2 regions of the Bacillus arachidis genome follow, and region 1 is predicted to be linked to the other one. Evidence: riboswitches for the same ligand, from Rfam matches in the RefSeq annotation. Region 1 holds a riboswitch; the other holds the start of a gene.
The links. Region 1 has a riboswitch for preQ1 ahead of QRY57_RS09740 (QueT transporter family protein). Riboswitches for the same ligand answer to the same signal wherever they lie in the genome.

Region 1 (3,428 bases):
TTACAATGGATCCCGAGTCATTACAACATGCGACAATTGCAGTCGAATCTGCACGTTCTCAGCTTGAAACAATGAAATCTGTTGCGACAGATTTAGACGAACCTTTTTTAATGAATGAAGAAAAAAAATTAAGTCTATGCGAACATCAATTGAAAGAAGCGAAACATTAAATAAGCATCCAGAGATACCTCTGGATGCTTTTTACGATAATTGATCTCCATATGCTTTTAACTTTTCTCCGACAGTACACTGCCGAATACAAAAAGAATGGGCATAGTATTTACTATGTGACTTTCGATAGTGTTCCTGTAAAAAACATCCTTCACAGTATGTTTCTAACAAATCATTTACTTCTGTAATGAGCTGCTTCTTATTCACCCCTGCACCTCTCTATTCCAATATTTCTTTATGGCTATCGATTGCTGTTCCTTCTAATGCTTGCGTGGCCAATTGATGTGCTTCTTTATTCTGTTTCCTTGACACTGGTTCACAGACAAGCTTTAATTTCATCTTCTTTGCTTTTTGTTCAATCTGATCTAAGTAATGATTCAAATGTTCATCGTAGCACGGCCATTCTCCAGCTAGTTGCTGAAGTACGACTTGAGAATCACCATGTAGTGTAACCGGTTCATATTTGATTCCTAATTCCTCTAGTACATTCATTCCATATAATAACGCTGCATATTCCGCTTCATTATTATCATATATGCCGTCTATATATGCATTTCGACGAACTCGATACACCTTCTGACCTTTTTTATAATAAATACAAATACCAATTCCAGCCTCTTTCGTTTGCAGATCATATCCCCCATCAAAGTAAATACGAATATCTTGTGGCTCCTCTTCTATTTGTTTACCGAGCTTATTCATCTCTTTAAGCGTCCATTCCGCTCCCATTTCATCATAAAACAATAGTTGCTTTACTCTTCCAGTTTTCTCAAAATCAGTTGCAAATTGAAGTGCCTCTTCTATGTTCATATAATCTGTTATTAATTCTGTTTGAAGATTCGATTTTGTTTTATACACCCAACATATTTTATATTTCATGTTAATTTCCCCTTATATAAGAATTCGTATTTTTATTTTATTATATTTTACCAAGAGTCACTGTATTGTATGCGAATGAATCAATTCATATTGTGAATAGCCCCCTTAACTAAAATTAAATTAGATTACTACCTTAAATTTAAGCTGGAACATTCTTACTCTCCACCCATAAATTTTTAAATAGGATGCTCCTTTATATAGTGAAACTTTAATGAGCCTCGATCAAAAAATGAATATTTAGTTATTTTATAATAAGAAAAAATACTTAATAATATCACAATCGTTAAAGTTCCTAATCCAACAAATGCTATCTTTTTCTGAATCTCATTTACTTTACTGGTAATTTTCACCTTCACCCTTGTTAACTCTTACTACCCGTAAATTAATTTTAGTGTAATGAATCAAAAGTACTTATTTATATATAAATAAAGAGGCTACCCAATCATTCCGATTTGGTTCAGCCTCTTTGTTTATTCTTTACATCACTTTTTCAAATTGTACTCGTTTATTAATCCAATACATAACAGGCATACCAATAGCCATTACCACAAATTCACCCGCTGCACATGTAAGCCATGTAAATAAAAATGGCAGTTCAAATGCAAGGTGAAGTTCTATCGCTATCATAAACATTGTAACTGTAAAGATAACTGTATTAAAAATCATACGAGCCCAAACACCCTTAATAAAACGCATAGAAATAATCGTAGCGAGAAGTGCAAGAATGGATTGTCCTACTCCAAATACTAAATCATACCCAATCATAGGTGAGAAAAAGAGATTTGTTAAAAATACACCTAAGACAATTCCATAAATTGATTTCTTATTAAATACCACGAGATGATTAAACATTTCCGAAATACGAAATTGTACATTCGTAAAGCCAAATGGCTGAATAAGTGCAGAAACAGCAATATATAACGCTGCTAAAATACCATTACCAACTATAGTTTTTATTTTCATGACAAAATCTCCTTAGTTTTTTTACGTGGGATGGTCCCGAACCACGTGATTCGTTTTTAAACAGCAAATTTACATTGTACGCAATAGTCAACCATTCGTCAATAGATTCCTATCATTTACTATCCTTTCCCTTATAGACCGCGTATAATAAAGTATATGAAAGGTTTAGGAGGTTTCACTTCATGACAGCAATAATTCAAAATGAAAAAGTGATCGTTTCCATCTCTGAAAAAGGTGCTGAACTAGAGAGCGTTCGCTTAAAAGAAGACAATACAGAATATTTATGGCAAGGAGATCCTAAATATTGGGGGCGCCGTGCACCAATTTTATTCCCAATTGTCGGTAGATTAGTGGACAATGCATATTATGTAGATGGTAAGCCTTATTCATTAACACAACACGGGTTCGCTCGCGACCTTATATTCTCGGTAAAAGAGCAAAGTGAAACAAAAATTACTTATGTAGTTACTAATAATCAAGAAACTTTACAAAAATATCCGTATGAATTTGAGTTGTATGTTTCTTATGAACTAGACGAGCAAAATATACATGTTACTTATGAAGTGATTAACCCTACTTCAAAAGAAATGTTATTTTCTATCGGAGCACATCCAGGGTTCAATTGTCCTTTAATAGAAGGTGAATCATTTACAGACTACCATTTATCATTTAATGGCCCTGAACATTTAGAAACAAGCGTTTTAAAAGGACCATTTCTATCAAAAGAAAAACAATTGGTTGTTGAAAATAAGACAGAATTACCACTTACATACGATTTATTCAAAAATGACGCCCTTATTTTTGAAAATATGAATACAAATGAAATTTCTATTCGCTCTCATAAACATAATAAATTTGTCAAAGTAGCATTTGAAGGTTTCCCATTCGTTGGTGTTTGGACATCAGGTACTGACGCTCCTTTCTTATGTATCGAACCTTGGTATGGGATTGCTGACGAAGTAGAACCAGCAAAAGATTTCAAAGAGAAAAAAGGCGTACAACCCTTACAAGCAAATGAAACATTTACATGCCGCTACAGCATTACAATTGGATAAAGTGCCTTTTTTCATATTCTATCCCTCATCTTTACAATTAGGTGAGGGATTACTATCAACGAATGCTATATAATAATGGAGGTATTCAATTTTGATTGAAGTATATATTGATGGTGCATCAAAAGGAAATCCCGGTCCTTCTGGTGCTGGAGTTTTTATTAAAGGTGTTCAGCCACCTGTGCAACTATCACTACCACTTGGAACCATGTCCAACCATGAAGCTGAGTACCATGCATTACTCGCTGCATTAAAATATTGCACAGAACATAATTATAACATTGTCTCTTTTCGTACAGATTCACAGCTTGTTGAGCGTGCTGTGGAAAAAGAGTATGCAAAGAACAAAATATACGCACCACT
Region 2 (3,428 bases), 240 kb from region 1:
AAAAAACGTGATGAGATCATCACGTTTTTTGTATGAGTGGGAAAGTTAATAGGAAACTTGTACCAATGTCTTTTTCACTTGTAATATCGATTTTTCCACCCATTGCTTTTACGATGCTGAATACGACCATCATGCCGAGTCCAGTTCCTTTTTCTTTCGTTGAATAGAAAGGGGCACCAAGACGTTTTATTTGTTCTGGATTCATGCCAACACCGGTATCTTTTATGGATAATTGTATCTGTTTATTGTTAGGGGTTAAGGTGAGAATAAGATCCCCTCCCTTTGGCATGGCTTCAATACAATTTTTTAAAATGTTTAACAAGCATTGATTAAATTTCTGTTTTTCGCCAGCAATATGAAATACCTTGCTTTGTTTTGTATAGGCTATTCGGACATTTGTTAGATTAGCGAGCGGAGTAATGAGAGATACTGCATGAAGTAATTCATCTTCTATTTGTAAAATTTGTTCTTTTTCAATACTTGGTTTTGCAAATGTTAGGTAATCTGTAAGTACGTGATTTGCTTGTTCAATACCATGTATGGCAATTTCTATATACAATTTTCGATCTTTTTCCGAGTATTCTTCGGATTGTAGGAGCTGTAAAAAACCTTTTGTTGAAGTTAAAGGATTGCGAACCTCATGAGAGATAGAGGCAGCCATTTCTCCAATAAGGTGAAATTTTTCAGCGTTAATCAGCTCTTCTTGTAAGCGAATTTGTAATTGTAGTACGTTTAGTAAATAAAGAATAAGAATGGTACCAATAATGGTACATAGTTCATACACAATAATATGAGGAAGGTAATACTCAGCGTTAGGAACTTCGGCAAGAAAAAAAGGAATCCAACTAAATACATATACAGAACTATATAAAATAGCGAGTATTACTTTTACCTGATTACTTCCTCTCCGAAAGAGTTTGTATGTAGCAAGGAGAATAATATATAGGAAAATAGAAGCGATAATGGATGGGAAAACCCCAAGGCCTCCTAATAAGAAACGGTATAGGTTTAATACGGCTAAAATTGATCCTCCAGCAATAGGTCCTCCTGTTAATGTGCCAACAATTAATACAATATGACGCATATCAAATTGAAATCCATTGTCCATTTTTGCTGCAAATGAAATACAAAGAATGGTAGCTGAGCTACAAAATAATATAAATACCGTTGAATTTAATTTAGGTGAATGTTTCCCTTTCTGGTTCCAAAATAAGTGATACATGAGCATCATAACGAGAATCGATAGTATATTTAAAAAGAGGTAAATAATAAAAAGTTTCAGGATTGTGCCTCCTTTCGATTTTCATATGTACGGTGTTAATTAAGTATAATCATACTATTAAAATACAAGAAAATGAATCTTAATTTCGCCAAAAAACAGAAAAATCAGAAGTTTTCCCGAGAGAGATACAGTATGTTACAATATGTGTTGTCAATGAAAGAAGAAATTCCATGTATAACATGGGAGAGGTTCGCGAACTCCCTCTATAAAAAACTATGGAAACAACAATATCCTTAGGTATTGTTTTGTTTTTTTATTGTGACAGTTCAAGAACGTTCTTTCTTCTTATACGTATTAGAGAAGGAGAATGAGTGAGATGAAAAAGGAAAAAGCAGTTGTCGTTTTTAGCGGTGGCCAGGATAGTACAACATGTTTATTTTGGGCAATGCAGCAGTTCGCAGAAGTGGAAGCTGTGACGTTTAATTATAACCAGCGTCATAAGTTGGAAATTGATTGTGCAGCTGATATTGCGAAAGAACTCGGAATTAAACATACAGTACTTGATATGAGCCTATTAAATCAACTTGCTCCAAATGCGTTAACGAGAACGGATATGGAGATTACACATGAAGATGGTGAATTACCATCAACATTTGTAGATGGACGAAATTTATTATTCTTATCATTTGCAGCTGTGTTAGCAAAGCAAGTTGGAGCACGTCATATTGTAACTGGCGTATGTGAAACAGATTTTAGCGGTTATCCTGATTGCCGTGATGTATTTGTGAAATCGTTAAACGTTACTTTGAATTTATCTATGGATTATCCATTTGTTATTCATACACCACTTATGTGGATTGATAAAGCGGAAACATGGAAGTTATCAGATGAACTTGGTGCATTCGAGTTTGTTAGAGAAAAAACATTAACATGTTATAACGGAATAATCGGTGATGGTTGCGGTGAATGTCCAGCTTGTAAACTTCGTAAAGCAGGTTTAGATACGTACCTACAAGAACGCGAAGGAGCGAATGTATAATGGAGCAGAATTTTTTTGGATTTCGCATCGTAGAAAATTTACAAAAAATAGATAAGGACATTCAGCGTGAACAACTGAAATATCATAATAAACGAGTGATGGTAAGTAAGGAATTTACATTTGATGCAGCGCATCATCTGCACTGTTATGAAGGGAAATGTAAAAATTTACACGGTCACACATACAAAGTTGTTTTTGGAATTAGCGGTTATGTAAATGAGATTGGACTTGCTATTGACTTTGGAGATATAAAAGAAATTTGGAAAAATGAAATAGAAATTTATTTGGATCATCGTTATTTAAATGAAACTTTACCATCGATGAATACGACGGCTGAAAACATGGTCGTTTGGATTTATGAAAAGATGGAAGAAGCACTAAAAAAAGAGGAACGCGCCCGTGAATATAAGGGAGCACGTGTTGAATTTGTTCGTCTATTTGAAACGCCAACAAGTTATGCAGAAGTAAGACGGGAGTGGATGATCGGTGAGTAAAATTCCTGTTTTGGAAATTTTCGGACCGACCATTCAAGGCGAAGGAATGGTTGTCGGGCAGAAGACGATGTTTATTCGTACAGCAGGTTGTGACTATAGCTGCACGTGGTGTGATTCCTCTTTTACATGGGATGGATCCGCAAAAGAGCAAATTAGACAAATGACTCCAGAAGAAATTTGGAGTGAACTTGTTGAAATTGGTGGAGAAAATTTTTCACATGTAACCATTTCAGGTGGGAATCCAGTCCTATTGAAAAATTTAGCTGGTTTTCTGTCTTTATTACAAGAAAAGAAAATTCGCACCGCTATTGAAACACAAGGAAGTAAGTGGCAGGAATGGTTGCTTCACATTGATGAAATAACCATCTCACCAAAACCGCCAAGCTCACAGATGAAAACAGATTTTATCATGTTAGATTCTGTTATTGAAAGATTAGCAGGAAAAGATTTTAGTTTAAAAGTCGTTGTGTTTGATGATCATGATTTTGAATATGCGATAAAGGTACATGAGCGTTACCCTCACGTACCATTTTTCTTACAAGTTGGAAATAATGATACTAAAACAGTGGACGATGCGATGCTTATTAGGAATTTATTACAAAAATATGAATGGCTCATCGAAAAAGCTGTTCAATGTAAAGAGATGAATGATGCAAAAGTATTACCTCAGCTT

Region 2: another riboswitch for preQ1. It lies ahead of queC (7-cyano-7-deazaguanine synthase QueC); the one in region 1 lies ahead of QRY57_RS09740 (QueT transporter family protein).

What each region holds. Positions count from the first base shown of each region.
Region 1 covers NZ_CP127376.1:1,607,991-1,611,418, reverse strand. The annotation lists gene QRY57_RS09755 (DUF2564 family protein) at 1-170, shown strand, start outside; gene QRY57_RS09750 (zinc-finger domain-containing protein) at 202-378, opposite strand; gene QRY57_RS09745 (ribonuclease H family protein) at 391-1,050, opposite strand; gene QRY57_RS09740 (QueT transporter family protein) at 1,528-2,013, opposite strand; PreQ1 riboswitch class I at 2,020-2,064, opposite strand; gene QRY57_RS09735 (aldose 1-epimerase family protein) at 2,196-3,068, shown strand; gene QRY57_RS09730 (reverse transcriptase-like protein) at 3,160-3,428, shown strand, end outside.
Region 2 covers NZ_CP127376.1:1,368,837-1,372,264, forward strand. The annotation lists gene QRY57_RS08430 (DUF6254 family protein) at 1-11, shown strand, start outside; gene QRY57_RS08435 (ATP-binding protein) at 20-1,228, opposite strand; PreQ1 riboswitch class I at 1,462-1,505, shown strand; gene queC (7-cyano-7-deazaguanine synthase QueC) at 1,599-2,261, shown strand; gene queD (6-carboxytetrahydropterin synthase QueD) at 2,261-2,755, shown strand; gene queE (7-carboxy-7-deazaguanine synthase QueE) at 2,748-3,428, shown strand, end outside.